DNA from 2 places in the Micromonospora sp. A202 genome. Region 1 is predicted to be linked to the other one. Evidence: riboswitches for the same ligand, from Rfam matches in the RefSeq annotation. Region 1 holds a riboswitch; the other holds the start of a gene.
The links. Region 1 has a riboswitch for thiamine pyrophosphate ahead of FBZ33_RS23955 (ECF transporter S component). Riboswitches for the same ligand answer to the same signal wherever they lie in the genome.
Positions count from the first base shown of each region.

Region 2: it holds a riboswitch for thiamine pyrophosphate, as region 1 does, so the genes downstream of both, thiE (thiamine phosphate synthase) here and FBZ33_RS23955 (ECF transporter S component) in region 1, are expected to answer to the same signal.

Region 1 covers NZ_VFMP01000001.1:5,201,750-5,217,495, reverse strand. Annotated here, with positions in the region: gene FBZ33_RS24000 (isoprenyl transferase) at 1-676, shown strand, start outside; gene FBZ33_RS23995 (hypothetical protein) at 746-931, shown strand; gene FBZ33_RS23990 (thioredoxin reductase) at 1,193-1,420, shown strand; gene FBZ33_RS23985 (pirin-like bicupin family protein) at 1,417-2,178, shown strand; gene gndA (NADP-dependent phosphogluconate dehydrogenase) at 2,215-3,657, opposite strand; gene FBZ33_RS23975 (MTH1187 family thiamine-binding protein) at 3,762-4,058, opposite strand; gene FBZ33_RS23970 (hypothetical protein) at 4,353-4,832, shown strand; gene FBZ33_RS23965 (energy-coupling factor transporter transmembrane protein EcfT) at 5,019-5,819, opposite strand; gene FBZ33_RS23960 (ABC transporter ATP-binding protein) at 5,816-7,252, opposite strand; gene FBZ33_RS23955 (ECF transporter S component) at 7,366-7,959, opposite strand; TPP riboswitch at 8,034-8,138, opposite strand; gene FBZ33_RS23950 (alpha/beta fold hydrolase) at 8,247-9,077, shown strand; gene FBZ33_RS23945 (aminoglycoside N(3)-acetyltransferase) at 9,107-9,913, shown strand; gene FBZ33_RS23940 (sugar isomerase domain-containing protein) at 9,910-10,659, shown strand; gene FBZ33_RS23935 (DUF6328 family protein) at 10,834-11,337, shown strand; gene FBZ33_RS23930 (acyl-CoA dehydrogenase family protein) at 11,443-13,449, shown strand; gene FBZ33_RS32940 (hypothetical protein) at 13,551-13,718, opposite strand; gene FBZ33_RS23925 (hypothetical protein) at 13,728-14,336, opposite strand; gene FBZ33_RS23920 (Fur family transcriptional regulator) at 14,514-14,912, opposite strand; gene FBZ33_RS23915 (metalloregulator ArsR/SmtB family transcription factor) at 14,909-15,208, opposite strand; gene FBZ33_RS23910 (metal ABC transporter permease) at 15,252-15,746, opposite strand, start outside.
Region 2 covers NZ_VFMP01000001.1:5,887,713-5,903,458, reverse strand. Annotated here, with positions in the region: gene FBZ33_RS27250 (ThuA domain-containing protein) at 1-4,442, opposite strand, end outside; TPP riboswitch at 4,734-4,843, shown strand; gene thiE (thiamine phosphate synthase) at 4,838-5,464, shown strand; gene thiO (glycine oxidase ThiO) at 5,458-6,639, shown strand; gene thiS (sulfur carrier protein ThiS) at 6,630-6,830, shown strand; gene FBZ33_RS27230 (thiazole synthase) at 6,827-7,606, shown strand; partial or broken gene FBZ33_RS27225 (thiamine phosphate synthase) at 7,603-8,181, shown strand; gene thiD (bifunctional hydroxymethylpyrimidine kinase/phosphomethylpyrimidine kinase) at 8,343-9,128, shown strand; gene thiC (phosphomethylpyrimidine synthase ThiC) at 9,146-10,738, shown strand; gene FBZ33_RS27210 (hypothetical protein) at 10,816-13,806, opposite strand; gene FBZ33_RS27205 (cupin) at 13,884-14,192, opposite strand; gene FBZ33_RS27200 (LLM class F420-dependent oxidoreductase) at 14,189-15,139, opposite strand; gene FBZ33_RS27195 (ABC transporter ATP-binding protein) at 15,142-15,746, opposite strand, start outside.

The DNA.
Region 1 (15,746 bases):
GGCCAAGGACCGCGGGCTGCCCCGCACGAAGGGGCACGAGGCGGGGGAGCACAGCCTCTTCGACACCATCGAGGGTGCGATCGAGATGGGCATCCCGTACCTGTCGGTGTACGCGTTCTCCACCGAGAACTGGCGGCGCTCGCCGGACGAGGTCCGGTTCCTGATGGGGTTCAACCGGGACGTGATCCGTCGCCGTCGCGACGAGTTGGTCGACCTCGGCGTCCGGGTGGTCTGGTCGGGCCGGGCCGGGCGGTTGTGGAAGAGCGTCATCTCCGAGTTGCAGACCGCCGAGGAGATGTCCCGCGACAACTCGACGCTGACCCTGCAGTTCTGCGTCAACTACGGCGGGCAGGCCGAGATCGGCGACGCCGCAGCCGCGATCGCACGGGACGTGGCGGCCGGCCGGCTGGATCCGGCGAAGGTCAGCGAGAAGACCGTCGCGAAATACCTCTACCACCCGGAGGTCCCGGAGGTTGACCTGTTCCTGCGCCCCTCAGGCGAGGAGCGAATCTCCAACTTCCTGCTCTGGCAGGCCGCGTACGCCGAGCTCGTCTTCCTGGACACGCTCTGGCCCGACTTCGATCGCCGCCACCTCTGGTACGCGTGCGAGCTGTACGCGCAGCGGGACCGGCGCTTCGGCGGGGCGCTGCCCAACCCGGTCGCCCCTGTTCTCTGAACCGACGCTTACCCGCACGTCACTCGGGGTATCAGAGACGTCAGAAGCCACTGACGGAGGTGAACCCACATGATCCAGAAGCGCATTGCCCAGTGGGCGGTGATGGCGGTCGCGGTGCCACTGGCGGCTGCCGGTGCTCGCCGGCTCAGCCACACACTGGAGGCCCGGCGTGGTCCCTCCGGGGCTACCCGGTTGCTGACCAGGGGCGCTGACCTGATGCGCCCGCAGAAGGCCAAGCGCCGCCGCTTCTTCTAACCCCAGACCCACCGGCGCCGCCCACACCCCGTGTGGGCGGCGCCTCCCTGTGCCCCAAACCCGCCCCCAACCCGGTCGATCATGGAGTTGTGGTGGGCGGTTCCACCGCTTTCGCCACTTCTGTGCGGCACCACAACTGCATGATCGACGCGGTCGGGCCGGAGGGGTTCCGGCTGGGGGACTGAGCTGTCGTTTCGGGGTCTCGCGAAAGGGCGGCGGGTAGGGTCCGGAAGTGGCGGGACTACTGCGGTTGGGGTGGGTGTGCGGGATCTTCGGTTCAAGATGATCATGGCGTTGAACGCGGCCGATCTGGGTGACCCGATCTGCGAACAGGTGGCCGACATCTGCGCCGAGATCGCCGAGCAGCACTGCGCCGAGTTCGGCCACACCCCGCAGCTGCGCACCGGTGAGATCGCCGAGCTGGCCACCGGCGAACCGGCCCTGACGTGGGCGCCGTCGACCTCCGACACCGGGCAGCGTGCCTGGTGACCGCGCCCGCTCCCGCCGTCGACATCCGTCGTGGCGAGGACCGCTTCTCCACCCGGATCTCCTGGCTCGACTCCCACCACTCGTTCTCGTTCTCCCGGCACTACGACCCGGCCAACACCCACCACGGTCTGCTGCTGGTCAACAACGACGACGTGGTGCGACCGGGTGCCGGCTTCGAGACCCACCCGCACCAAGACATGGAGATCGTCACCTGGGTGCTGCGTGGCTCCCTGGTGCACCAGGACTCCACCGGGCACTCCGGGGTGATCTATCCGGGGCTGGCGCAGCGGATGAGCGCCGGCACCGGCATTCTGCACTCGGAGAAGAACGACGCCTGGCGGCTCAACAACCAGGAGCCGCACAGCGACCCGGTCCACTTCGTGCAGATGTGGGTGCTCCCCGACGAGGACGGCGGCGACCCCGGTTATGAGCAGTTGGAGATCGAGGACGAGCTGCTCCGCGGCGGCCTGGTGCCGATCGCCTCCGGGATGGAACGCTACGACGGGGCGTCCGCCATCCGGATCCGCAACCGGTACGCGACCCTGCACGCCGCCCGACTCGCCCCCGGCGACGAGGTCACCATCCCCGACGCGCCCTTCGTGCATCTGTACGTGCCCAACGGCACGGTGACCCTGGAGGGCAGCGGCCCGCTCGGCACCGGCGACGCGGCCCGGCTCACCATGACCGGCGGCCGGCGGGTCACCGCCGACGAACCAGCCGAGATCCTCGTCTGGGAGATGCACGCCACGGTCACCTGACCCCACGTGGGCGGGGCCAGGTGACCGTCGCTCAGGTCAGGCGGGGGACTCGGCGCGGTCGCCGGCCCAGGTGGTGTGGAACGAGCCGTCCCGGTCCACCCGCTGGTAGGTGTGCGCCCCGAAGTTGTCCCGCAGACCCTGGATCAGCGCGGCGGGCAGCCGCTCGGCGCGCAGCGCGTCGAAGTAGGCCAGCGACGACGAGAACGCGGGCGTCGGCACACCGGCCCGGGTCGCGTCACCCACCACCCGGCGCCAGCTCGGCACACCGGCGGCGACCGCCTCGGCGAAGTACGGTGCCACCAGCAGCGTCGACAGGTCGGGCTGCTGGTCGTACGCCTCGCGGATCCGGTTGAGGAAGCGGGCCCGGATGATGCAGCCGCCCCGCCAGATCGTCGCGGTGCCGCCGAGGTCGATGTCCCAGTTGTATTCCTGGCTGCCGGCTCGGATGTGGTCGAAGCCCTGCGCGTACGCAACGATCTTGGAAGCGAGCAGCGCCCGGCGGACGTCCTCGATGAACGCGTCCCGGTCGGCGACCTGCCACTTCTCACCCGCGTCCGGGAACGCCCGACGGGCCGCCTCCCGCTGGTCGACGTGCCCGGAGAGCGACCGGGCGAAGGTCGCCTCGGCGATCCCGGTGATCGGGATGCCCAGGTCCAGGGCGCTCTGCACCGTCCACCGGCCGGTGCCCTTCTGCTCGGCACGGTCCTGCACGATGTCCACGAACGCCCGGCCGGTCGCCGCGTCGGTGTGCGCGAGCACATCGGCGGTGATCTCGATGAGGAACGACTCCAGCTCGCCGTTGTTCCAGTCGCGGAAGATCTCCGCGATCTCCGCCGGCTCCGCGCCCAGACCGGCCCGCAGCAGGTCGTACGCCTCGGCGATGAGCTGCATGTCGGCGTACTCGATGCCGTTGTGCACCATCTTGACGAAGTGCCCGGCGCCGTCCGGCCCGACGTGCATGCAGCACGGCACACCGTCCACCTGCGCGGCGATCTTCTCGAACATCGGCCCGAGCTTGGCGTACGACTCGGCGGAACCGCCCGGCATGATGCTCGGCCCCCGCAGCGCACCCTCCTCGCCACCGGAGACGCCGGTGCCGCTGAAGTGCAGGCCCTGCGCGCGCAGCGCCTCCTCCCGACGGCGGGTGTCGGCGAAGTGGGCGTTTCCGCAGTCGACGATGATGTCGCCCTCTTCCAGCAGCGGCACCAACTCGTCGATCACCGCGTCGGTGGGCGTGCCAGCCTTGACCATGACGATGACCGCGCGGGGGCGCTCCAACGACGCCACAAAATCGGCCATCGACTCGCCGGGCACGAACGTGCCCTCGTCACCGTGCTCGGCAACCAGGCTGCGGGTGCGTTCCGGCGACCGGTTGTGCACTGCCACCGTGAAGCCGTTGCGGGCCAGGTTGCGGGCCACGTTCCGACCCATCACCGCCAGCCCGGTCACACCAATCTGCGCCCTCGCCTGCTCAACCATCCGTGCCGCCACCTCTCGCCGTCGTGTCAATGTGTTGCGACGGTATCGCGACGCAGGGGCCATGGGGGAGCGCTGCCCAACAGCCGGTCACCGACCGATGGCGCTCAGCCCTGGGCCAGCCGGTTCTCCACGTGCGCCACCTTCGCGGTGAGCGCGTCGGTCACCCCCGGCCGGATGTCGGCCTTGAGCACCACGCTCACCCGGGGTGCGTGCGCGGCCACCACGTCGACCGCCTGTTTGACGACCGCCATCACCTCGTCCCACTCACCCTCGACGGTGGTGAACATGGCGTCGGTGCGGTTGGGCAGGCCCGAGTCACGGACCACCCGTACCGCATCGGCGACCAGGTCACCGACGGACTCACGGACACCGAGCGGGGTTATCGAGAACGCGATCAGCATGCCGCCGATGGTGCCAGGAAAATCGGCTGCACCGTCCCACCTGGTGCCGATAGAGTGCGGGCATGCGCAACTGACGCCCCTCTTCAGAGCCGGCCCGCCGCCCCGCGTCGCGGTCCGTGCGCTCCCGGGCGTCCCGCATCTCCCACCCGCCGTTCGGCGGCGCTGGCTGTGTCCCGACCCCCGGTGAGCAGTCCCTTCCCCGTTGGACCGTCGCACGACGACGGTCATCAGCCGATCCGACCGACCGCCGGCGCGCGGGACCGGCCGTGCCGGTCGGCTTTGAAGGAGGCCCGGATGCCTGCCAGGCGCAACCGGAAGAAATCCCGTTCAGTCGCACCCACGTCCGCGGGCACCGACTCGGCGGCCGGCCATGACGCGCTCCTACCGACCCGCCCCGACTTCGATCTCGCGGTCCAACCGGCTCTCCTGGTCGATCGGGCGTTTCCGGCGGAGTTGGGTGAGCCGGCAGTGCTGGTCCAGCCGGCGCTGCCGGCGGTGCTGAGTCAGCCGGCTCCGCCAGCTGTGCTGAGTCAGCCGGCTCCGCCAGCTGTGCTGAGTCAGCCGGCTCCGCCAGCGGTCGTGCCGGGTGAGCTGGTGCCGCCGTTCGACGTGCCGGCAGCAGTCGACGCGCCGGTGGTGGCAGACCTGCCGAAGGTCGCCGGGCGACCGAAGGCACCGACCGCCGGACCGCCGCAGGGTGGCGGGACGCGCTCGGCCGGCGGGCGTGGTCAACAAGCCGGCCAGAGCCGCCGCTACGCCTTCCGCCGCAGCTGACCCACCCCGCACCCACCCGGCGCGCTGTCCCGACCCCGTGGGCGGTGAGGCAGACAGCAACTTCAGGGATGGTGCTGCCTCACCGCCCAACGAAGCAGCACCATCCCTGATGTTGTGCGGATCATGCCGGCGCGGCGACGCTCAGAGACTCCGGGCGGTGCCCCTGCGTGGATAGAAGGGGTCAGGTCAGCCGATCAGGGGGCGGAAGCTGCCGAGGAGGATGCTCGTGGTCAGTGCGCCGGCGGCCAGGGTGGCCGCGCCGGCGACGAGCAGCCAGTCGGCCCGGGTGAAGCGCTGCCGGCGGGCCACGGTCCGGGGAGTGCCGGCGTCGAAGCCACGCGCGTCCATCGCCACGGCCAGCCGGGTGCCCCGGCGGATCGCCCCGACCAGCAGCGCGAACGCGGTGGAGGCGAACAGTCGTAGCTTCGCCACCGGGTTGCGTCCCGCGTCGACGCCCCGCGCCCGCCGGGCCATGCTGATCATCTGCCACTCCTGACCGAGCAGCGGCACCAGCCGGAACGCGGCGAGCGCCCCGATGGCGAACCGGGCCGGCGCCTTCGCGTTCTGGATCAGCGCGTCGGCCAGGTCGGTGGGGTCGGTGGTCGCGAAGACGATCACGCCCGGCAGTGCCACCGCGAAGACTCGCAGCACCAGGCCGAGCGCGGTGAGCAGCACGCCGGTGCTCACGAACACCGGCCCGGCGTCCAGCAGGACCCGACCGGACCTGTCGGCGGCGAAGAGCACCAGGGTGACCAGGATGCCGGTGGCGCTGAGGAGCAGCGGCCAGGCCCGTCGGGCCAGCACCCGGTAGCGGATGCCGAACAGCGGGAGTACGGCGAGTTCGAGCGCGATGGCGATCGCCGGGGCCACCGGGTCCAGGGTGGCCAGCAGGGTGAACGAGAAGACCAGCGCCGCGGCGACCTTCGCCACCGGGTTGCGGCGGGCCAACGGCGCACCGGGCGCGGCGACCGGTTCGATGCTGATCATCGGGCACCGCCGCCGGTCACGGCCCGGTGCAGGATGACGGTGCGGTCGGCGAGAGCGGCGACGAAATCCGCGTCGTGGGTGACCGCGACAACGCCGTGCCCGGCGTCGCGCAGCTCGGCGAAGAGGTCGACCAGCTCCCGCCAGGTCCGCCGGTCCTGACCGAAGGTCGGTTCGTCGCAGATCAACAGACGGGGCGCGGTGGCCAGGGCCGTCGCCACGCTCAGCCGCCGCGCCTCGCCCCCGGAGAGGGTGTACGGGTTGGCGGCGGCGAGCCGATCCAGTCGTAGTCGCTCCAGCAGCCCCGCCACGGTCTCCCGCACGGCTGCCTCGGGTTGACCGGTGCGGCGCGGGCCGAGCGCCAGCTCGTCGAAGACGGTGCTCGTGACGAACTGGTGCTCCGGGTCCTGGAAGACCGACCCGATCCGCCGGGTCAGCGCGGGTGCGCGCCAGCGGTGCGGGGGAGTGCGATGGTCCGCGCCGGCCAACTCGGCGGACGCGGTGACCCGGCCGGTGCCTGGCCGGAGTAGCCCGCCGAGCAGCAACGCCAGGGTGGACTTGCCGGCGCCGTTGGGTCCGCGTACGGCGAGTGCCTCTCCGGCGCGTACCGCCAGATCGGTGGAGGCCAGCCGGGGTGGCAGGCCGAGCCGGTCGGCGGTGAGCAACAGCTCGCCCGGAGCGGCGGTGGCCCGCCGGGGTGCGATGGGGTGACCCGGCACCCAGACTCCCTCGGCGGCCAGGGCGGGGCCGTGGGCGGCGAAGACCGCCTCGGGCGTGCCGTCCGCACGGACCCCGCCGCCCGGGTCCAGGACGACCACCCGGTCGACCAGTGGCAGCGCCTCGGCGACCCGGTGCTCGACCAGGATCAGCGTGGTGTCGGCGTCCAGCGCCCCGGCAACCGCCTGCCGGATCAGCTCGGCCCCGGCCGGGTCGAGGTTGGCGGTCGGCTCGTCGAGCAGCAGCAGGCCGGGGCGCAGGGCCAGCGCGCCGGCCAGGGCCAGGCGTTGCTGCTCGCCGCCGGACAGTGCGGCCGTGTTGCGGTCCCGGGAGTACGGGAAGCCGACCCGGTGCAGCGCCTCGTCCACCCGGGGCCAGATCTCGTCGGCGGGCACTCCCCGGTTCTCCAGCCCGAACGCGACGTCGTCGCCGCAGCGGGCCATCACCAGTTGGGTTTCCGGGTCCTGGAAGACGATGCCGACCCGTTCCCGGCCCTTGCGGGGGTCGAGCCCGTCGATCTCGACGGTGCCCTCCTGCTCGCCGGAGTCCTCGGGTAGCAGCCCGGCGAGCGCGCTGAGCAGGGTGCTCTTGCCGGCCCCCGAGGGCCCGAGCAGCAGCACCCGCTCCCCGACCTCAACCCGCAGGTCGACCCCGCGCAGAGCCCACGCGCGCCGTCCGGCGTGCCGCCAACCGAACCCCCGCAGCAGTACCCCGCCCACCAAACACCCCCTCCCAAGCCCCGGCTCCACCCTGCACGGTCGATCATGAGGTTGACGGTGGTTCTGAAGATCCATCCGCCCGTCAACCTCATGATCGACGCGAGTGGGTGGGGTCAGATCAGGGCGCGGTCCCGGCCTACCGGGAAACGGTCCAGGACACCGGTGTTGGCCAGGGCCTTGGTCAGCAGCCAGCCGCCGGCGCCAGCGATCACCGTGGCGCTGACGATGGTGATCAGCGCGTACGGGATGCGGTAGTCGGCCAGCGCGTAGTCGACGTTCCAGATGAAGAAGTCGAACAGCGCGGCGCTGAGGCCGGTCAGCGCGCCGGCCACCACCGCGGTGGGCAGCCGGAACGATCGGTACCGGAAGGCGGCGAACGCCAGCTCCGCGCCGATGCCCTGCACGATGCCCTGCGGGATCACCGTGCCGGCCCACTGGCTGCCCAGCAGCGCGGAGAGGACCGCGGCCACCGTCTCGCAGTAGAGCGCGGCACCGGGCTTGCGGATGACCAGACCGCCGATCACGGCCGGCATCAACCAGACGCCGTACAGCAGCGCCTGCGCCGGCGGGAAGAAGGCGAACGCGCCCTCGGTGGCGCTCCAGACCAGGCCCCAGGCCCAGAAGATGACGCCGAAGGCGACAGCGATCACCGAGGCGACCACGATGTCGATGGTCCGCCAACGGTGTGTGTCGGTGTTGGAACTCATGTGTTGCTCCCAGTTCGTGAGTGCGAACCAGGAGAAGACGCACGCCGCGTCCGGTGGCACCGGACTGCGGCGCGGCTGGAGGTCGACCGAACTCCCTGCGCTGGCATTACCCAGATCAGGTTCGAGGGTCTGCGGGCATGCCCGCACTCTCAGCGCTGTGCGCTCCCCTGTCGGATGTGAAGTTGTCTCGCTGACGCTAACACCGACGTGGGTCGCTGGCCCAGGAGGGCATCCGCCTGACCTGCGGCGGGCAACTGCCCCGTCGTCGGCTGGGTACGCTTCCGATCATGCGGGTTGACGCGCGAGGCTTCACGTTCGAGGTAACCGCCGGTGGTCCGCCGGAGGGCGTACCCGTCCTGCTGTTGCACGGGTTCCCACAGCACAGCGGCGAGTGGGACGAGGTCGTCCCGGCGCTGCACGCGGCCGGGCTGCGCACGTACGCGCTGGACCAGCGCGGTTACTCGCCGGGTGCCCGGCCCACGGCGGTGCCGGACTACCGGATCCCCGAGTTGGTCGCCGATGTGGTGGCGGTGCTCGACGCCCTCGGGTTGGACGCCGTCCACCTGGTCGGCCACGACTGGGGCGCGATCGTGGCCTGGGCGGTCGCCGCCGGGCACCCCGAGCGGGTCCGCACACTGACGGCGGTGTCCGTGCCACATCCGGCGGCCATGGCGCACGCCCTGGCCAACGACAGCCAGCAGAAGGCCCGCTCGTCGTACATTGCGCTGTTCCGTAAGCCGGACAAGGCGGAGAAGGTGCTGCTGGCGTGGCACGCCACCGCGCTGCGCAAACTGCTCGGCGGGGTGGGCGACAGGCCCCGGGTGGACCGCTACGCCGACCCGATGCGCGAGCCGGGAGCCCTCACCGCCGCACTGAACTGGTACCGGGCGATGTCCCGCTCCGACCTGGCAGCGGTCGGCCCGGTCGCGGTGCCCACCACGTACGTCTGGAGTGACCGGGACGTCGCCATCGGTCGGACCGCCGCCGAGGCGTGTGCGGCGAACGTCACCGGGGACTACCGCTTCGTGCAACTGGCCGGTGTGAGCCACTGGATCCCGGACGCGGCCCCGGGCCCGCTCGCCGAGGCGATCCTGGCCCGAGTCAGCGCGACGGCCTGAGTCGTGCGGGTCAGCGGGGGAGGGCCATCATGACGACGGACGGCAGCGGGCCGGGCAGCCGCCGCTCGATCGCCGCGCAACTACGCCTGCTGGGCGTACGCCCCGGCGCGACGCTGCTGGTGCACGCCGGCCTCCGTCCGCTGGGATTCATCAGCGGTGGTCCGCACGCGGTGGTGCTGGCCCTGCGTGACGCGCTCGGTCCGGACGGCACGATCGTCGTGCCCACCCACACACCGGAGAACAGCGATCCCGCCCAGTGGCGCAACCCGCCGGTGCCGGCTGACTGGTGGCCGCTGATCCGCTCGGAGATGCCCGGCTTCGACCCGGCGATCACCCCGAGCCGGTTCATGGGGGCGCTCGCCGAGACGGTCCGCGGCTGGCCCGGCGCTCTGCGCAGCTCACATCCCCAGGTGTCGTTCGCCGCGCTCGGGCCGGCCGCCGAGCAGGTGGTGACCGGGCACGCCCTGGCCGACATGCTCGGCGAGCAGTCCCCGCTGGGCCGGCTCTACGACCTGGACGCCGACGTGTTGCTGCTCGGTGTCGGCCACTCCGCGAGCACCTCGCTGCACCTGGCCGAATACCGCAGCCCCGGCTCGCCCCGGGAGCGGGTCGGCGCTGCGGTGCGCACCGCCGACGGTGGCCGGGAATGGGTGTGGTGGCAGGACGTACGGCTCGACGCGGGTGACTTCGACGCGTTGGGCGCGGCCCTGGAGGCCACCGGAGAGGTTCGCACCGGCCCGGTGGGTGCCGGGACCGGCAGGTTGATGCGCCAGCGGGCGGCGGTCGACTTCGCGGTGCACTGGTTGGCCCGCAATCGGACGACGGAGGACGCATGACGGTGAGTGCCGAGGACTACCTGGCAGTGGTGACCGAGAGGATCGGCCGGGTGGCCGAAAGCCAGCGGGAGGCGGTGGGGCGGGCCGCGGATCTGATCGCCGACGCCGTACGCGCCGACGGCGTGGTGCACGCGTTCGGCACCGGGCACTCGGAGGCCCTCGCCATGGAGATCGCCGGCCGGGCGGGCGGTCTGGTGCCGACCAACCGGATCGCGCTCCGCGACCTTGTGCTGCTCGGCGGCGAACCGGCCGATCGGCTGGGCCCGATGCTGGAACGGGACCCGTCGGTCGCACACCGCCTCTACGAGCTGGCGCCGGTGCGGCCCACCGACGTCTTCGTGCTCGCCTCGAACTCCGGGGTCAACGGCGCGATGGTGGAGTTCGCCACGCTGGTCAAGGAACGTGGCCACGGGCTGGTCGCGATCACCTCGGCGCAGCACTCCGGTCGGATGACCTCCCGGCACCCGTCCGGGCGCAAGCTGGGCGACCTCGCCGACGTGGTGCTCGACAACGGCGCCCCGTACGGCGACGCGACGCTGCCGCTTCCCGGTGGCGGTGCGGTCGGCGCGGTCTCCTCGATCACCGCTGCGCTGCTCGCCCAGCAGATCACCGTGGAGGTGGTGGCGCGGTTGCTGGCAGCGGGGGAGCGCCCACCGGTCTACCTGTCGGCGAACATCCCGGACGGCGACGCGCACAACACGGCGTTGGAGGCCCGGTACGCGGGTCGCATCCGTCGCGGGTCCTGACGCCGCCGGCCGGTGCTCACGGTCGCCCGGCATCGGCTGGTGCTGGTGACCGACCTGCGTCCCCGAGGTGAACGGAAGATGTCGTGAACCTGTTTCGCGCTCGGGCGGGTGGGGCATTGGCGTTGCTGCCGGCGGCCGGGACCGCCGGCAGTAGCGTCTCACCGGAGGTAGCGCGTGTCCAAGGAGACCGACAAGCAGCGTTGGCAGCGCAATTTCGCCGACCTGCTCCAGGAGTTGCGGGTCGCACAGACCGGCGTGCAGATCCTCTTCGCCTTCCTGCTCACCCTGCCGTTCAGCAACGGGTTCACCGAGACCACGGAGTTCCAGCGGGACGTCTACATCGTGGCGTTGCTCGCGGCGGCCGCCGCCACCGCGCTGATCATCTCGCCGGTGGCGTTCCACCGGGCGCTGTTCCGGCAGGGACGCAAGCCGGAGCTGGTGCGCTTCGCGCACCGGATGGCCACCGGCGGTCTCGCCTTCATGCTGGTCGCGATGGTCAGCGCGGTGCTGCTGATCACCGACTTTGTGCTGGACCGGCCGATCGCCTTCGTGCTCAGCGCCCTGACCGGAATCTGGTTCCTCACCTTCTGGGTGGCCCTGCCGTTCGCGCGGCGCAGCTGGGGCGAGGACGACATCGACGACGATGACGACGACCCGGACACGATCGCCGGTCGCTGATCGCGCAGATCTTCACGCAGCGCTACCCCTGGGTAACAACCGGGGGTAGCGTGGCGGGTAGTCGCGCACGTCGACGCAGCCGCGCCGAGCTTCGAGGGGGCAGCCGTGACCACGACGCAGGACGGCCGACCGGCACCGGACGGCCCCGACTCCGAAGCCGCGCCCAGCACCGCCGGTGCCGCGGCCCCGTTGCCCAGGGAGGCCGGGCAGGTCTCCGAGAAGGAGGCCCGGCAGGTCGCCGAGGCCGCCCGTGAGTCCACCTGGGACCGACCCAGCTTCGGCAAGGAGTTGTTCCTCGGTCGGTTCCGGCTCGACCTGATCGACCCGTGGCCCCGGTCCGACCCGGACGACGTGGCGCGCGCCGAGGAGTTCCTCGGTCGGTTGCGCGCCTTCCTGACGACCGAGGTCGATGGCGCCGCCATCGAACGCGACGCGTCCATTCCGGACTCGGTGTTCCACGGTCTGGCCGACCTCGGCGCGTTCGGCATGAAGATCGACCGGAAGTACGGCGGGCTCGGGCTGAGCAACCTGCACTACTGCCGGGCGCTGATGCTGGCCGGTTCGGTCAGCCCGGCCATCGGCGCGCTGCTCTCGGCGCACCAGTCGATCGGGGTGCCACAGCCGCTCAAGATGTTCGGCACCGCCGAGCAGAAGCAGCTCTTCCTGCCCCGCCTCGCCGCCGGTGAGGTGTCCGCGTTCCTGCTCACCGAGCCCGATGTCGGCTCCGACCCCGCCCGCCTGGGCACCATCGCCGAGCCGACCGAGGACGGCACCGGCTATCGGCTCAACGGGGTGAAGCTCTGGGCCACCAACGGCATCGTGGCCACCCTGCTGGTGGTGATGGCCCGGGTGCCCGCCACCGAGGGGCGTCGGGGCGGGATCACTGCGTTCGTGGTGGAGGGCGACAGCGAGGGCATCACCGTCGAGCGGCGCAACGATTTCATCGGATTGCGCGGCCTGGAAAACAGCCTCACCCGGTTCCACGACGTGTTCGTACCCGCCGAGAACGTCATCGGCGGCGAGGGCAAGGGTCTGAAGATCGCCCTGACCACGCTGAACACCGGCCGGCTCTCGCTGCCGGCGATGTGCGTGGGCGCCGGCAAGTGGGCGCTGAACGTGGCCCGGGGCTGGGCGGCCGACCGGGTGCAGTGGGGCCGGCCGGTGGGCGAGCACGAGGCGGTCGCGCAGAAGTTGTCCTTCATCGCCGCCACCACGTACGGCATGGAGACCATGCTCGACCTTTGCTGCCTGCTCGCCGACGACGACCGCAACGACATCCGGATCGAGGCGGCGCTGGTCAAGCTGTACGCCAGCGAGATGGCCTGGAAGATCGCCGACGAGCTGATCCAGATCCGGGGCGGGCGCGGCTACGAAACGGCCGACTCGCTGGCCGCCCGTGGCGAACGCCCGGCCGCCGTCGAACAGATGCTGCGCGACCTGCGGATCAACCGGATCTTCGAGGGCTCCACCGAGATCATGCATCTGCTGATCGCCCGGGAGGCGGTCGACGCCCACCTGTCGGTGGCCGGCGACATCATCGACCCGGACGCGGGGCTGGGCCGCAAGGCACGGGCCGGCGCACGAGCCGGTGCCTTCTACGCGAAGTGGCTGCCCACCCTCGCCGTGGGTCGGGGGCAGAGGCCCTCGGCGTACGCCGAGTTCGGGCCGCTCGCCGCGCACCTGCGCCAGGTCGAGCGCTCGTCACGCAAGCTGGCCCGCTCGACGTTCTACGCGATGTCCCGCTGGCAGGGAAAGATGGAGCGTAAGCAGGCGTTCCTGGGCCGTGTGGTGGACATCGGCGCCGAGTTGTTCGCGATGTCCGCGGTCTGTGTCCGGGCCGTCGCCGAACGGGACAGCCGACCGGAAAACGTGGAGCTGGCCGACCTGTTCTGCCGGCAGGCGCGGGTGCGGGTGGACGCCCTGTTCGCCGCACTGTGGGACAACACCGACTCGGTCGACACCGCAGCGGCGAAGCGGATCCTCGCCGGCCGCTACGCGGGTCTGGAGGAGGGTGTGCTCACCCCGTCCGACGAGCTGCCGTGGGTGGCCGCCTGGTCACCCGGCCCGTCCACCGCTGAGGACGTCCGCCGCCGCATCCCACCGAAGCCGTAAGCCCCGCCGGCCGTTGGCCGGCTGGTAGTCGGCCCCGCCTGTTGGTGGCCGGGCTGGTCGTCGGCAGTGTGTCTGGTGGCCGGGCTGGTCGTCGGCTGCGGTCAGCGGGCGACCGCCCAGGCCAGCACCCCGGCCAGGATCAGGCCGTTGAGCCCGGCCAGCGCCAGGTACGCCGCGGGTGGGATCTTCTTGCCCCGTCGCACGAAGGAGACCAGGACGGCGGCGTAGCCGAGCAGCAGGACGGCGATGACGAGGAGGAAGTAGAACACCCGAAGACCTTAGCGGCTCCTGCCGCGTAGGCCGAGTTGGCGCAGCTCCAACGCGGCCAGGGCGTCGACGGTGGCGTCGTCGCCACGTCGCCACGCCTCGGCGACGTCCGGCGCGATCCGGGTCAGCTTGCCCAGCGGCTGGGTGGCCAGCGCGCGCAGGGCGAGCAGGTCCCGGCCGGCCGGTCCGACGGCCAGCTTCGCCGCTGACCCGGCCCGGCGCATCCAGCGCACCCGCAGCGGCAGCCAGCCGAACAGCACGATGCCGAGCGGGAAGATCAGGACCGCGATGGCGAGGGCGAGGGCGAGCTGGTCGACCAGGTGCTGCTGGTCGCGGCCGGCGTCGGCGAGCCCCCGGGCCGCGTCGGCGGCCCGCTGGAAGGGTGCGGTCAGCTCGTCACCGACCAGCGGGACCCGGCGGACCTTGCCGCCCGCGTCGGCGAGGTTGTCGGCGAGGCCGCTGCCCGCGCCCTCCAGCTTCTGCCCCGGTACGGCGAGCTTCTGCACCAGGTCGTGCAGCCACAGCGCGCCGCGGATCGCCACGTACACCCAGGCGAAGACGAGCAGGTCGGTGAGCAACTGACGGGCGGCGGTCGGAAACCGATCGGCATAGATTTTCACGCCGGACAGCGTGTCACGAACGGCCCGGCGCGGCACCCGTCAGATCAGCCGGCGGGACGGCCCGGGCGGCCAGGGCAGGCAGCAACATCGGCGATATTGCTTCCTCGCTGTCGAATGAGCCAGCAACATCGGGGATATTGCTGCCTCAAGACGCGGCGACCAGGCCGCGGTGTTGAGTCAGCGGACGCAGGTCGGGCAGGTGCCGAAGATTTCCAGGGTGTGGCTGATGTCGGCGTACCCGTGCTGGGCGGCGACCCGGTCGGCCCAGCTCTCCACCGCCGGGCCGGCCACCTCGACGGTGCGCCCGCAGGCCCGGCAGACCAGGTGGTGGTGGTGCCCCTCGCTGCACCGGCGGTAGAGGTGCTCGCCGCCGGGTGGGCGCATCACGTCGATCTCGCCGGCGTCGGCGAGCCCCTGCAGGGTGCGGTAGACGGTGGTGAGGCCGACCCGCTCGCCGCGCTGCCGCAGCATGGCGTGCAGGTCCTGGGCGCTGTGGAAGCCCTCCATCTCGCCCAGCAGCGCGCTCACCGCCGAGCGCTGCCGGGTGTTGCGCACCGCGGCGGTGCTCTCGCTCATGATCCCTCCCCGGCGTGGCTGACCGCGTCTGCCACGATGTGCGCGACGTGCTCGTCGACCAGGCTGTAGGCGATCTCCCGACCGCGGCGGGAGCCTCGCACCACTCCCGCGCCCCGCAGCACCCGCAGGTGCTGGGAGACCAACGGTTGTGCGGCACCGAGCTTCTCCACCAGCTCGTGCACGCACCGCTCACCGCCGGCCAGCTCGCTGACGATGGCCAGCCGGATCGGCGCGGACAGAGCGCGGAGCAACTCGCTGGCCCCGTCGAACCCGTCGTAGCCCGTCACGCTGGTCATTCCGCAACGGTACCCATTACCACCGACGCTTCGCTGATCAGGATCAGCTCAGCACGACCTCGTGCGGCTCCGGCGTCGGAGCGTCGGTCGGTGTCGCCCGGCGGCGCAACGTCCGCCAGACGCCGCCGGCCACGGCCACGACCAGGAACGAGGCGATCGCCACCAGCACCACCGAGGCGCCCGGCGCGGTGTCCGCCGTAGCCGCCACCCAGACACCGGAACCGGCGGCGAAGAACCCGAGCGCCATCGCGGCGACCATCGTGCTGCGGAAGCCCCGGGTCACCTGCTGGGCGGTGGCGACCGGCACCACCATCAGCGCGCTGATCAGGAGCACCCCGACAGCCCGCATCGCGATGGTCACGGTGACCGCGGTGGCGACCGCGATCAGCAGGTTCAGCGTGCGCACCGGCAGGCCGGAGACCCGGGCGTACTCCTCGTCGTGGCTGACCGCGAAGAGCGCCGGGCGCAACGCGATCATGGTGACCAGGATCGCCGCGCCGAGCACCGCGATGGTGACCAGGTCGTCGGGCGAGATGGT
Region 2 (15,746 bases), 690 kb from region 1:
GGGTTCTGCACCGTCCCGGCGATCTCGCTGCGGAACTCGATCCGCCGCGTCACCGCCTGGCCGGCCTGGTTGTCCGCGATGAAGTCCAACTTCAGGTAGTTGTCGTCGTCGGCCTGCACGAGCAGACCGGCCTGCTGGTACTGCTCGTTCAGCAGACTGCCGTCGACCTTCGTCTCCAGGGTCCAGTCGCCGGACGGCGCGGTCTGGAGGATGAAGTTCTTCGGCCCGGTGTTGTCGGTGCCGTAGATGTCACCGTTGGGCACGTCGATCCGCAGCGCGCCACCGGTGACCCGGTAACCGTTCGGGTCCTCCCGCGTGATGGCGTCCCAGCGGCACTTGTCCAACGTGGAACCGGTGAACTCGTCCGACGGGTCGACCGGGCCGGCCGGGGCGTCCGGCGTGACCTGGAACGAGTCGAACGCGGCGTCGACCACGGGCGCCTCGGTGCCTCCGTTGAGCGCGAAGACCCCGATCCGCGGGTTGGTGATACCGGCGAGCGGTGCCGACTGGCCGACCGGGGTGAAGGTCTGCCCGTCGCCCGAGGCGGCGGCGGTCAGGTTCGTCCCGTCGCTGGTGATCCGCAGGTACCCGGTGTCACCCGCCGGCGCGGCGGCACTGTCGGCGGCCTCGTTGCGAGGCGTACCGGCCGTCTCCCGGATGAACTCCACCCGCCGGCTGCCGTTGTACAGCAGGTCCAGCTTGGCGTAGTTGTCGTCGTCGCCGTACACCAGCACGCCAGCCTGCTGGTAGTTCGCCGTCACCGGCAGCGTGACCTTGGTGGTCATCTCCCAGGCGCCGGTCGGAGCCGCCTGCAGCACCAGGTTGGTGGCGTCGTTGCGAGCGCCGTAGAGGTCGCCCACCGCGGTGGGCAGCCGCAGCGCGCCGCCGCTGAGCGAGTAGAGCTGGTTCTCCCGGACCACGCTGGTCCAGCGCTCCTTGTCGAGGCTGTTGCCGTTGAAGTCGTCCGAACGCGCCCCGAAGCAGGACGTATCCGGAGCGTCGACCCGCACCGGCACCGTGGCGTACGACTTGGCGCCCTTGCTGTCGGTCACCGTGAGGGTGGCCGTGAAGGTGCCCGCGTTGGTGTAGGTGTGGCTGGCGTCGAGGGTGGTCGCCGAGCCTCCGTCACCGAAGTCCCAGGCGTACGTCAGCGGGGTGTCGCCCTCGGCGTCGGTGGCCGTGCCGTCGAACTCGACGGTGACCGGCACGGTGCCGGTGGCCGGGGTCGCGGTGGCGGTGACCACCGGCGGCCCGTTCTCGGTGACGCCGCGGCCGATGAAGTCCATCCAGTTGACGTTGAACAGCGAACCCGTTCCGCCGTTCGGGTCGCGGGCCACGAAGTACAGCGAGCCGCTCGCGGCACCGGTCACCGGCGCGCTCACGTCCGTGTACGTCTGCCACGCGCCGGTCGTCGGAACGGTGGCCGTGGCCACGACCGGTCCGTCGACGGCGCCCGCGTGGACCTCGATCCGACCGCCGGCGGCGGCCGAGGCGGCCCGGAACCGGATCTCGGTGATGTTCGTCAGGTCCGCCGGGACGACCGACCACCAGTCGCCGTCCTCGATGAACGCGATGCTCTGGCCGCCACCGGCGGTGTCGGCGCCGGCCTCTCGTTGCACGCCGGCGTCTCCGCCGCCGGTGCCGCCCGGCACCCGTCCGGTGGCCGTGAAGTACTCGGCCTGCTTCTGCTTGGGCTGCAGGATCTCGATGTCCCGGCCGGTGAGCGCGCCCGCGCCACCGGCACCACCTTCGTCGGTGTAGGTGGCCTCGAAGACAGCGAAGACGTTCGCCTCGGCGCCGTGCCCGGAGGCGAGCGACGTCTGGACCGTGCCGGTGCACCCGGTGTGCTGCTCCAGCGGGTGGGCGTGCTCGTCGTGACCCAGCAGCACCTGGAGCTGCACCTTGTCGCAGTCGACCTGCCCGTCCTCGGGGTCGGTCACCTTGACGGAGTAGCGGACCTGGTCACCCCAGTTGAAAAAGCCACCGTCCGGCGGGAACTCGATGCTCACCGTCGGTGCGGTGTTGCCCACGGTGACCGGCACGTTCGCCACCGCGGTACGGCCCTTCGGGTTGGTCACCGTGAGCTGGGCGGTGTAGCTGCCGGCCGTCGCGTACGTGTGCGTCGGGTTGGCCTCGGTCGAGGTCTGCCCGTCGCCGAAGGTCCACGAGTAGGTGAGCGCGCCGCCGTCCGGGTCCCGGGAGCCGGCGCTGGAGAAGGTGACAGTCAGCGGCGCCGGGCCCGAGGTCGGGTTGGCGGACGCCGCGGCGATCGGTGCGCGGTCACCGGCGGTGTAGTCGATCCGGTAGATGCCGGAGTCGTCGTTGTTGCCGCCGAACCCGGTGCCCCACTCGATCAGATAGAGCGCGCCGTCCGGACCGAACTCGAAGTCCATCGGCCGGACCATCTTCATGCCGGTGAGCAGCTGATTGATGTCCACCAACGATTTGCCGTCGGGGGTCACCTGCATGGTGTACATCTTGTTCTGGTTCCACTCGCCGAGCAGAGCCTTGCCGTCGTAGTACGCCGGCCACTTGCGGTTGGAGTTGAGGTCCGCGTCGTAGCGGTAGGCCGGGCCGCCCATCGGCGCGCCACCGCCGCCGATCTCCGGGTAGCGCGCGTCACCGGCGTACCCGTAGTCGACGGTGGCCGGGACGACCGGCGGGAGGTTGGTCAGGCCCGTGTTGTTGGGCGAGTTGTTCACCGGGGCGGCGCAGTCGAACTTCGGGCCGCTCGGCCCGGATGGGAACGTGTAGTCGTTGTACGCCTCGTTCGTCCCGGTGCAGTACGGCCAGCCGTAGTTGCCGGGGGTCACGACGTTCCACTCGACCAGGCCCCGGGGGCCCCGGTCCGGGTTGTTCGCGTTGGCGTCCGGCCCGTAGTCCCCGACGTACAGGGTGTCGGTCTTCGGGTCGGTGCCGATCCGGAACGGGTTGCGGAAGCCCATCGCGTAGATCTCGGGGCGGGTCTTCTCAGTGCCCGGCGCGAAGAGGTTGCCCGTCGGGACGGTGTACGTGCCGTCGTCCTCCGGGTGGATCCGGATCACCTTGCCGCGCAGGTCGTTGGCGTTGGCCGAGGTGCGCTGCGAGTCGTAGTCCTGGCGGCCCGGCCGCTCGTCGAGCGGCGAGTACGCGCTCGACTCGAACGGGTTGGTGTTGTCACCGGTGGCCAGGTAGAGGTTGCCGGCGCTGTCGAAGGCCATGCTGCCGCCAGCGTGGCAGCAGGTGTTGCGCTGGGTGTCGACCCGCAGCACCTGCTTCTCGCTGGCCGGGTCGATGGTGTCGCCGGTGACCGTGAAGCGGGACAGCAGGTTGCGGGTGACCCCGTCGTTCGGGGCGTAGTAGAGATACACCCACTTGTTGGTGGCGAAGTCCGGGTCGAGCCGGATGCCGATCAGGCCGTCCTCGTTGCCGGTGAAGACGTCCAGGTCGACGGCGGTGACGGTGCTGCCGGTGTCCGGCTTGACGATCTGCACGCGACCGTCGCGCTCGATGTAGAAGACCCGCCCGTCTCCGGCGATGTCCAGCTCCATCGGGTTGCTGGTGTTGCTGTCCAGCGCGACCTTCTCGAAGTTCGAGGTCTTCGAGGCGCCGCAGTCGGCGTTCTCGACACCGGCCGCGGTCCGGATGCCGCCGAGCAGGTGGGACACGAACTCGGGCTCGGCGTACGACTCCCGGGTGTGGCCGCCCCCGGTGTACCAGGATCGGCCGCCGTCGAAGTCCTGACACCAGGCGATCGGGTGGTCGGCGCCCATGGCACCGGCGCCCGCGGTGTAGCTCTTCTCGTCCAGGCTGGCGAGCACGTGCACGTCCGGCCGGGGGTTGGTCTGGTAGTTGTACCACTCGTCGAACCGGGACCAGCGGTCCGGCAGCCCGGTCGTGGACGGGTGGGCGTGGTCCTCCACCTTGACCGTGGCCTGCTGGTTCTGCGGGTGGTTGGCGAAGTACGCGCCGACCAGGTCGCCGTACCAGGCCCAGCTGTACTCGGTGTCCGATGCGGCGTGGATGCCGACGTAGCCGCCGCCCGCCTTCACGTAGCGCTCGAACGCCGCCTGCTGATCGGCGTCGAGCACGTCACCGGTGGTGGAGAGCCAGATAACCGCCTTGTACTTCGCGAGGTTGGCGTCGTTGAATGCGGCGCCGTCCTCGGAGTTGTCCACTGTGAATCCGTTGGCCACACCGAGCTGTTGGATGGCAGCGATGCCGGTGGGGATGGAGTCGTGCCGGAAGCCGGCGGTCTTGGAGAAGACGAGGACGGAGAAGGGATCGGCCGCGGCCTTTGGCGCCTTCGGCACCACCTGGCTGACCGGGGCTGCGGCTTTCGCATCCCGTGGGGGGACCTGGGCGGCCGCCTGGGCGGGCGTGCCGAACAGCGTGGTAGAGGCCATGGCCAGGGAGATCAGGGTTGCGGTGATGGGTACGCGGGCACGACGAGAACGGGACACGCCGCCTCCTATGTCGTAGTGACAGGGATCGCGGGAGCCGGCTCGCCGAAGACCCTCCCAGATGGAGCCGGTGGTGACACCGCGTCACGGTGCCCCCGCCAACATTTTGTCGAATCGCTGAACAAATTAATTCGGCTGGCTCAATGTCCGGCAAGATGCCGGCAGGTAACGGTTCTGCAACGGGGGGCGACATTCCGAATAGGACCGGGATGAAGCGCCCAACCTAATCCGCCATTCCGGCCCGTCGACACCCGCCTTGGCAGACCGGCGGATCTGTCGTACGGTGACACGCAAGTAACCCACGGGAGCCCGGTGCACCGGGCTGAGAGGGGGGCTGACAGCCCCCGACCGTCGAACCTGATCCGGATAATGCCGGCGCAGGGAGGAGCGTTGCCATGCCGTCCCTGGGGCGACTGCATCTGATCACCGACACCCGACCCGGCCGAGACCCGCTCACCGTGGTCCGGGCCGCCCTCGCTGTGGCCCGAGCCGAGCTGGTGGTGCAGGTCCGGGTCGAGGATTCCGCCACCGACCGCGAGGCGTACGAGCTGGCCCAGCGGGTGCTGGCGCTCTGCGTGCCGTACGGGGCGACCTGCCTGGTCAACGACCGGCTGCACGTGGCGCTGGCGGTCGGTGCCGCCGGTGGGCACGTCGGGGCAGACGACCTGCCGGTCGCCGCCGCCCGTCGGGTGCTCGGCCCGGCCGGCGTGCTGGGCGCCACCGCCCGCGCGCCGGGAACAGCGACCGCGGCGGTCGCGGCGGGAGCCAGCTACCTGGGCGTCGGGCCGTGCCACGCCACCAGCACCAAGTCCGGCCTGCCGGACCCCATCGGGCCAGTGGGCGTACGTGCCGTCGTCGACGCCGTCGACGTGCCGGTCATCGCGATCGGCGGCGTGACCGCCGAGCGGGTGCCGGAGCTGCGGGCCGCCGGGGCGTACGGGGTGGCGGTCGTCGGGGCGGTCTCGGCTGCCGCCGACCCGGCGCGGGCGACCGCCGAGCTGATCGAGGCACTGGCGTGCTGACCGGCCGGTCGGAGTCAGCGCGATCGAGTGACCGGGCCCGGCCGGACGTCGCGGTGGTGGGGGCGGGGCCGATCGGGCTGGCGATCGCCTGGCGCTGCGCCGCCCGGGGGCTGCGCGTGGTGGTGCACGATCCGGAGCCCGGCTCGGGGGCGTCGGCGGTGGCCGCCGGCATGCTCTCGCCGGTCGCCGAGGCGTACTTCGGTGAGCGGCAGCTGACCGGGCTGCTGCTGGCGTCCGCCGCCCGCTGGCCGGCGTTCGCCGCCGAGCTGACCGCAGCGAGCGGCACCGGGATCGGCTACCGGACCGAGGGCACCCTGATGGTCGGGCTGACCGGCGACGACCTGGCCGAGGCGCGCCGGCTCTGGGCGTACCAGCAGGGGTTGGGCCTGCCGGTGACCCCACTGCGCCCCAGCGAGCTGCGCGACCGCGAGCCGGCGCTCGCACCACGGCTGCGCGGCGGCGCACTCGCGCCCACCGACCACCAGGTCGACCCCCGGCGGCTGGTGCCGGCGCTGCGCACGGCCGCCCAGCGGGCCGGCGCGGTGCTGGTGCCGCAGGCGGTCGCGCATCTGTCTGATGTGGATGCTGCGGTCACGGTTGTCGCCGCCGGCTGTGGGGCCGCCGCCCTCACTGGCCTGCCCGTCCGGCCGGTGAAGGGCCAGATCCTCCGGCTCCGCGCGCCCGACGGCGTCGCGCCGGGCTTCCGGCACGTGATCCGGGGGTACGCCGACGGCGAACCCGTCTACCTGGTGCCCCGCGCCGACGGCGAGGTCGTGCTCGGCGCGACGGTCGAGGAACGGGCGGACACCACTGTCACCGCCGGTGCGGTGCAGCGCCTGCTCCGCGCCGGAGTCGACCTGCTGCCCGAGCTGGCCGAGTACGACCTGGTCGAGGCGGTCGCCGGGCTGCGCCCGGGCACGCCGGACAACGCACCGATCCTCGGGCCGCTGCCCGACCGGCCGGACGTGCTTGCCGCCACCGGGCACCACCGGCACGGCATCGTGCTCACCCCGATCACCGCCGACCTGATCACCGAGCTGGTGCTCGACGGCGTGCCCGACCCACTGCTCGCGCCCTTCGGACCCGAACGGTTCGTCGGTGCCGGATCGGCCGCTCGCACACCGGCCGCAGCGGGTGGACCTGAACCGACGATGGAGGGGGACCGGTGGAGTTGACGGTGAACGGGGCCGGACGCAGCGTCCCCGGCGGCGCGTCGGTGGCCGACCTGGTGCGCGACGTCGTGCCCGAACAGCGGGGGGTGGCGGTCGCGGTCAACGGCGAGGTCGTGCCCCGGGCCGGCTGGCCGGCCACTGTGCTGCGTGACGGCGACCGGGTCGAGGTCCTCACCGCGGCGCAGGGCGGGTGAGCGGCGTGACGTTCGAGCTGGGTGGGGAGACGTTCACCTCGCGGTTGATCCTCGGCACCGGCGGCGCCGCGAACCTGCACGTGCTGGAACAGGCGATCCGGGCGTCCGGCACCGAGCTGGTCACGCTGGCGCTGCGCCGGGTGGGCACCGCGCCGGGCTCCACCGGTGGGCTGCTGGAGCTGCTGGACCGATGCGGGGTGCGGCTGCTGCCGAACACCGCCGGCTGCCACACCGCGACCGAGGCGGTGAAGGTGGCCCGGCTGGCCCGGGACGCGTTCGACACCGACTGGGTCAAGCTGGAGGTGATCGGCGACGAGCGGACGCTACTGCCCGACGGGGTCGAACTGCTCCACGCCGCCGAGGAACTGGTGGCCGACGGCTTCACCGTCCTGCCGTACACCAGCGACGATCCGGTGCTCGCCCGCCGGCTCGCCGACGTGGGCTGTGCCGCGGTGATGCCGGCCGGTTCCCCGATCGGCTCCGGGCTCGGCATCGGCAACCCCCACCACATCCGGCTCATCCGGCAGGGGGTGGACGTGCCGGTGATCCTCGACGCGGGCATCGGCACCGCCTCCGACGCGGCCCTGGCCATGGAGCTGGGCTGCGACGCGGTGCTGCTGGCCAGCGCCGTGACCCGGGCCGAGGACCCGGTGGCGATGGCGACCGCGATGCGGTACGCGGTCGAGGCGGGCCGGCTGGCGGCAGGTGCCGGCCGGATCGCCCGGCGCTTCCACGCGCTGCCCTCCACATCCGACGAGGGAAGACCGGACCTGTGACCCCGCCGTCCGGTGTTGTCCTGTTGACCGACCGGCTCGTCGCGCGGGGCGGGCTCGACCGGGTCGTGGCGGGAGCCGTGGCCGGGGGAGTGCGCTGGGTGGTGCTGCGGGAGAAGGACCTGCCTCGCGCCGAGCGCGCCGCTCTCGCCGTCGACCTGCGGGCGGTCCTCGCCGACGTCGGCGGAACTCTCGTCGTGGCCGGCCCCGACCCGCTCGGCGGCGACGCCGTGCACCTGCCCGCCGCCGGCCCGTACCCGCCGCCGACCCACAGCCTGGTCGGCCGCTCCTGCCACGACGAAGCCGAGCTGAACCGCCTGACCACCGAGCACTACGCGACCGTCTCCCCGGTCTGGCCCACAAAGACAAAACCGGGCTACGGCCCACCCCTGGGACCGGACGGCCTGCGAAAGCTGATCAGGATCAGCAACGTGCCGGTCCTGGCGCTGGGCGGAGTGGAAACCCCAGAACAGGTAACCGCCTGCGTCAAGGCGGGAGCCACCGGAGTAGCCGTACTGGGCGCACTCATGCGATCCGCGAACCCGGCCGAAACAGCCGCCGCCCTGACCAACGCCTATGTCGAGGCGGTCACCCCTGTGCTGACCCAAACCCGGCGCGGGGCCACCCAGGTCTCCACGTCAGGGCTGCGGCCGACCGTGCCCACGCAGGGATCAAGCCTGACCGCCCGGAGTGGGCACGGTCGGCCGCAGCCCCCAACCGCAACCAAAGGCCAGGGAAAATGACCCCGCGAACACTGCTGACAATCGCAGGCTCAGACTCCGGCGGCGGCGCGGGCATCCAGGCCGACCTGAAGGTCTTCGCCGCGCTGGGCGCGTACGGCACCAGCGTCATCACGGCGGTCACCGCACAGAACACCCGAGGCGTCGACGCCGTCCTGCCGTTGCCTCCGCGCACCGTCACCGAGCAGTTGGACAGCGTGCTCGCCGACTTCACCGTCTCGGCGGTCAAGACGGGGATGCTCGGCACCCCGGCGGTCGCCGACGTGGTGGCGGAGGCCGCACGTGCCGGCCGGCTGCCCCAACTCGTCGTCGACCCGGTGCTCGTCGCCACGAGCGGCCACCGGCTCGGCGTGGTGGGCGCGGTCGAGCGGCTGCTCCCGTACGCCACTGTGGCGACGCCGAACTGCGCGGAGGCCGCGGCCATCACCGGACGCCCGGTGGACGACGTGGCCGGGATGGTCGTGGCCGCCGAGGCGCTCGCGGCCGGCGGCCCGGACCACGTCGTGGTCACCGGGGGTGATCTGGACGGCGGCGAGGCGGTCGACGTGCTGCACGGCGGCGGTGTCACCACGCTGCTGCGCGCCCCCCGGGTGACGACCCGGCACACCCACGGGACCGGGTGTTCGTTCTCGGCGGCGATCGCCGTGCGGCTCGCGCTGGGTGATCCGGTGCCGGCGGCGGTGGGTGCCGCCAAGGAGTACGTGCTCCGGGCGCTGACCGGCGCGCGGGGTTGGGAGCTGGGCGCGGGGCGCGGACCGCTGAACCACTTCGGCTGGTCCGCTTGATCACCAGGGAGGCTGTCATGCACGCACGAGGCAAGGTGTACGTCGAGGGTTCGCGACCGGACGTCCGGGTGCCGTTCGCGGAGGTGGGGCTGACCGGGGATCTTCCGCCGGTACGGCTCTACGACACGTCCGGCCCCGGGTCGGACCCGGAGGTCGGGTTGCCGCCGCTGCGGGGACCGTGGATCGCCGAGCGTGGTGACGTGGCGCCGGTACGGGGTGCGAGCACGCCACTCGCCGGGGTGGACGGTCGCCGGCCCACGCAACTCGCGTACGCGCGGGCGGGTGTGGTGACGCCGGAGATGGAGTTCGTGGCGATCCGGGAGAACGTCGACCCGGAACTCGTACGGGCCGAGATCGCCGCCGGCCGGGCGGTGCTGCCGCTCAACGTGAACCATCCGGAGTGTGAGCCGGCGATCATCGGTAAGGCGTTCCTGGTCAAGGTGAACGCCAACATCGGCACCTCGGCGGTCAGCTCATCGGTCGCCGAGGAGGTGGAGAAGCTCACCTGGGCCACCCGTTGGGGTGCGGACACCGTGATGGACCTGTCCACCGGGAAGCGGATCCACGAGACCCGCGAGGCGATCGTGCGGAACTCCCCGGTGCCGATCGGGACGGTGCCGATCTACCAGGCGTTGGAGAAGGTCGGCGGTGACCCGGTGAAGCTGAGCTGGGAGGTGTTCCGGGACACCGTGATCGAGCAGGCCGAGCAGGGCGTGGACTACATGACGGTGCACGCCGGGGTGCTGCTGCCGTACGTGCCGCTGGCCGTGGACCGGGTCACCGGGATCGTCTCCCGGGGTGGCTCGATCATGGCGGCCTGGTGCCTGGCGCACCACGAGGAGAACTTCCTCTACACCAACTTCGCGGAGCTGTGCGCGCTGCTCGCCAAGTACGACGTGACGTTCTCCCTCGGCGACGGGCTGCGCCCCGGCTCGATCGCGGACGCCAACGACGAGGCGCAGTTCGCCGAGCTGCGCACCCTCGGCGAGCTGACGACTGTCGCCTGGGAGTACGACGTCCAAGTGATGATCGAGGGCCCAGGCCACGTGCCGATGCACAAGATCAAGGAGAACGTGGACCTCCAGCAGGAGTGGTGCCACGAGGCGCCCTTCTACACGCTCGGTCCGCTGACCACCGACATCGCGCCGGCGTACGACCACATCACCTCGGCGATCGGCGCCGCGATGATCGGCATGTTCGGCACCGCGATGCTCTGCTACGTGACCCCGAAGGAGCACCTCGGCCTGCCGGACCGGGACGACGTGAAGGCGGGCGTGATCGCGTACAAGATCGCCGCGCACGCGGCCGACCTGGCCAAGGGCCACCCTGGCGCGCAGGAGTGGGACGACGCGCTGTCGAAGGCGCGGTTCGAGTTCCGCTGGGAGGACCAGTTCAACCTCTCGCTGGACCCGGAGACCGCTCGGTCGTACCACGACGCGACCCTGCCCGCCGAGCCGGCGAAGACGGCGCACTTCTGCTCGATGTGCGGCCCGAAGTTCTGCTCCATGAAGATCACCCAGGAGCTGAAGGAGTACGCGGCCCGCGGCATGAAAGACAAGTCGGAGGAGTTCGTCTCCGGCGGCGGCCGGGTGTATCTGCCGCTGGCCTGAACCGGCGCGGTGCGCACGCTTGGGCGATCAGGCAGGTAGGCAGGTCGATCGGCGTTTCGACGTGCCCGTGGGTGGGGTCACTCGCGGTGGTGCCGACCGGTGGAGCGCAGCGACCGGCGACCGTTGTCCTGCTCCGGCTCGTTGTCCGACACCGGCTTGCTCAGCCCGGCTACCCAGTCGACGAACTCCTCGTCCTTTGCAGGCAGCGGCTCCACGTTGTTTGCCGCCTCCTGGCTCTCCTCGTCGGCCCGGGATCGGTTGCGGCGGAAGAGGCCACCGAGCCGTCCTCGGCGGGAAGGCTGCTCGGCAACCTTGCCCGGCTTCGACGCGGCCGGTGTGGCTTCGGTGCTCGCCGACTCGTCGGTGCCGGCGTCGGAGGGCGTGCCCGCCGCGCCCGGCACGAGCGGTGCGTCCGGCTGACTCGGGCTTCCAACGCGGGCGGCTGTCTCGCCGGTCGCGGCCGGGCTGGTCGGCGTAGTCCGATCCGCCGAACTGTCCGCTGCCTCCGCCTGTCCGGCGCGCCCGGTGGTGTCGAAGGCGTTCCAGGAGCTGGCCCGGCTCAGGTCCGGCAACGGCGCCCGGTGTCGGGGCCTCGGCGTCGGCCCGGTCGCCGTGTCCGACCCGGTCGGCGTCTGCGATGTCGCTGGCCCCGGTGCGGAGGTCTGCGGCGGCACCGTCCAGGCCGCGCTGACCGGCCAGGCCGAAGGTGCTGGTGTCCATCGGTCGGCGTCCGGGTCACCGGCGGCAGTGCTCCCGAACAACCCGGTGCCGGGACCGTCCTCGGTGGCGGACGGCTCGTCGTCGGCTCCGCCCGCCCGCTCGGTTGCGGATGCGCTGGCCGGGTCGGCGGTGTTGGCCTTCGGGCTGGTTGCGGTGGTCGGGGTGCGCGGCGGGCTGGCGGCGTCGGTCTTCGAGCTGGTTGCGGCGGCCTCGCTGCGCGGCAGGTCGGCTGCCCCCGCCACTGCGCTACTCGCGGCGGCCGAGGCGCGGGGAGGCTTGTTCGCTTCCGCCTTCGGGTCGGCTACTTCCGCCTTCGGACTGGGTGCTTCCGCCTTCGAGCTGGTCGCTTCCGCCTTCGGGCGGGGTGCTTCCTTCGGCACGGGCGCCTCGGCCGGGACGCGGGACGACTGGGCTGCTTCCGCCGTCGGGTCGGCTGCTTCCGTTCCGGCGGTTGCGGCCCGGGTGCGGGGCGGCTTGACCGCCTCGGCCTTGGCGCCGGCCGGTGTCGCCGTCGAACCGCTTGCGGCGGTCGGGGTGGCTGTCGTCGAACCGGTTACGGCGATCGGGCCGGCTGCCGTCGCGCCGCTCGTGGTGGTCGGGGCGGTTTCGGTGGTCGGATCGGCGTCGGTGCCCGGCCTCTGCTTGCTCGGAACGGGAGCGGCGGTGACCGTGCCAGAACCGGTGCTGTCGGCGGACCTGCCCGCCCGGGTGACCTTCCTGGTGCGGCCGGTGGCCGCCTCGTCGGCGGTATCCGACTCGGATGGCGCGGCGTCATCGACCGGGTCAGAGATCGCGGCACCCGGGCTGACCTTCGGCTTACGGACCCGGCGCGGCTTGCTCGGCACCGCCGCATCACCCGTACCGGCGTCGGCCGCGCTTGCGCTGGTCGTGCCGGTGCTGGCCGCTTCGGTGGCTGTCGTGCCGGTGCTGGTGGTTCCGGTGCTGCCCGTTCCCGCACCAGGCGCGCCCGTGGCGGTCGTGAGCGTGTTTGTTGCGCTGTCGGTCGGGGCGCTGGCAGGGCCGACTGTCGGGGTGGCGGCATCGGCGTGGCCGGCCTTGGCGCTGGCCGGGGTGGCGTCGGTGGGGCTGCTGACGCTGGTCGCGGCTGAGCGCTCGCTCTCGACCGGGGAGGTGACATCGCCCGGGATCGACCGGCGCGTCTGCTCTCCAGCGGTGAACTCGCCGGTCGGATCGGTCAGCCAGGCTGCGGGTTTCGCCGCAACGGCGGGGGTCGGGCCATCCTGGCCGCCCGTGGTGGACGCCGGCCAGTCCCAGTGGGCCGGGGCGGTGCGTACGCCATCGGAGCCGGCTGCGGCCCTCGGGCCTGCGACGACACCACCGGCGGGCTTGGTGTCGGCGGTCGGGCCCGCGTCGGTGCGGTCGGTGGTGTCCGGGTCGTTCGTCGAGTTCGCCGACGCGGTGCCCGGCAGGGCCGGGCCGGGGGGCAGTGGGCGCAGGATGTCGGACGGCTCGATCGCCTGCGAATCCGCGCTGCGAGCGCCGGTCGGCCAGCGCAGCAGCGCTGCGGCCGCCGCGCCGAGCGCACCGGCGAGGATCGCGATCAACGAGCCGTAATAGGGAGTGGCCTGGTAGCGGTCCACGGCGTCACCCGGCCCGGCGGTCAGGTACGCGAATGCCACCAGCACCGGACCGGCGACCCCGGTGGCCCCGCTGATCAGGGGTGCCTGGCCCCGCCAGCGAGCCAGTCCGGCGGTCGCCACGCCGGCCAGCAGCGCCACGATGGGCAGCAGGAGCAGCGACAGCCGTTGCGCGGCGTCGTCGGCCAGCCAGCTCGGCTCTAGGACACCGAGCCGCACGGTCGGCAGCGGGCCGGCCGTGCCGAGCGACGGCAGGACCGAGATCAGCGCCAGCAGCCAGACCGCGCCGGCCACCGCGGCCATGTTCCAGCCCAGCTCGGGCCGGAGCAGAACGGCGATCGCCGCGCCCGCCCCGATGACCGCACCGAGCACGGCGCAGATGCCCACCGCCCACACCGGGTCGACGGAGATCAACTCGGCGGCGCGGGCGGGCTGCATGCAGAGGGGAGCGATGACGGTGGCACCGAGCGCCGCCGCGCCACCGATCGCCAACTGGCGGCCGGTGCTGACCGCCGGTGCGTCGCGGCGAGCGAGGCGTCCGGTCAGGACGGCGCCGACGACGGCGGCGTTCGCGGCGAACCAGCCCACCCAGACGAGCTGGGTCGGCCACTGGTTGACGGTCGTACCGGTGAAGGCGCCGGTCAGCCGGACGATGCCGAAACCGTACGCGACGCCGAGCTGGCCGGCTCCGGCCAGCACGCTCACCCCGAGCGCCGTGAGCAGCAGTCTGCCCCAGGTCCGAAAGGCCATGTCGGGCACGTTACGCACCCGGTACACCGAATCGCCACCGGCACGCCGCGCGACGCGCAGGCCCGCGCTCGGCGGGTCTACTTGAGTTCGACCAGCCGAGCCAGGTAAGTCGTGTCTCCGACATTGGTGAGCATATGTACCGCGCCCGGATCCCGGTAGACCACGCCGCCGGTGGGCTCGTCGGCGTCGATCCGGGTGCCGTCGATGGTCTGCACGACGTTCTTCGCGCCCTCGATCGCCACCACCAGGTAGGGGTGGTCGTGCCGGTGCAGCGGCTGCCGCTCGCCGGGTTCGAGGCGGATGTGCCAGACCCGGACCCGGTCGTTCTCGTACACGATCTCCTGGCCCACCGGCCCGAGTTCGGTTCCGTCGATCACGTCGGTCATCGTTCTCCGTCCAGTTGGGGGAGCACCTCGGCGGCGATCAGTTCGAGGTGGTCGAGGTCATCGAAGTCGATCAGGCGCAGGTGGACCCGGGTGGCGCCGGCTGCGGCGAACTCGCCGATCCGCTGCGCGAGCTGCGCGGGTGAGCCGACCACCGGGTCCTCCGGCGGCAGCGCGCTCTTCTCGTGCAGGGGTGCGGCCCGCCGCTGGGCTTCGGCGTCGGTCCGGCCGATGGCCACGACGATCCCGGCGGAGAGCACCAGCGGGTCGCGCCCGGACTCCGCCCGCCCGGTGCGCTCGCATGCCTCAAGCACCCGGTCGTACGCCTTGGCGGTGTCCGCCACAGACTTGAACGGCATGTTGAACTCGGCGGCGTACCGGGCGGCCAGTTCGGGGGTGCGCTTGGGACCGCGACCGCCCACGATGATCGGGGGCCCGGGCACCTGCACCGGCTTGGGCAGGGCGGGCGCGTCCACGAGCCGGTAGTGGTCGCCGGTGAAGCTGTAGGTCTCGCCGGACGGGGTGCTCCACAGCCCGGTGATGACCTCAAGCTGCTCGGCCAGCCGGTCGAAGCGCTCGCCGACCGGCGGGAACGGGATGCCGTACGAGGTGTGCTCGCGCTCGTACCAGCCGGCGCCGATGCCCAGGTCGACCCGGCCGCCGCTCATCTGGTCGACCTGCGCGACCATCACCGCGAGCGGGCCGGGCAGGCGGAAGGTGGCCGACGTCACCAGGGTGCCGAGCCGGATCCGCTCGGTCTCCCGGGCCAGCGCGGCGAGGGTCAGCCAGGCATCCGTGGGGCCGGGGAGGCCCGGGTCGGCGCCCATCGACTGGTAGTGGTCGGCTCGGAGGAAGCCTTCGTACCCGCAGGCCTCGACCAGCCGCGCGAACCGGAGTTGGGTGTCGTAGGTGGCACCCCGGTTGGGTTCGGTGAAGACCGACACCCGCATGCTCATCGTCCTTCCGTGCTGGCCGTGGCCGGTTCGTCGCGTTCCATCAACAGCTCGTGCAGGTCGGCGCTGACTCGCGCGACGTCAGCCAGGTGGGCGTTGCGGCCGAGGGTGCGGGGCCGGGGGATGTCGACGTCGAGCACCTTGCGGATCCGGCCGGGGCGAGGGCTCAGCACGACCACCCGGTCGGCGAGCAGCACCGCCTCGTCGATGGAGTGGGTGACGAAGACGATGGTCGGCTTGTTCTCCATGTGCACCCGCTGGAGTTCGCCGGAGAGTTCCTCGCGGGTGAGCGCGTCCAGCGCGGAGAACGGCTCGTCCATCAGCATCACGCGGGGCTCACCGATCAGCGACCGGCACAGCGAGACCCGCTGCTGCATGCCGCCGGAGAGTTCGTGCGGCAGCCGCTTCTCGAACCCGGCCAACCCGGCCACGTCGAGCAGTCGCCGGGCCCGCTCGCGGTGCTTGGCGCGGCTCCAGCCGAAGATCTCCACCGGCAGGAGGACGTTGTCCAGCACGGTGCGCCAGGGCAGCAGCGCCGGCTTCTGGAACAGCATGGCGATGTCCTGGCGAGGGCGGGTGATCGGCGTACCGGCCACGGTGATCT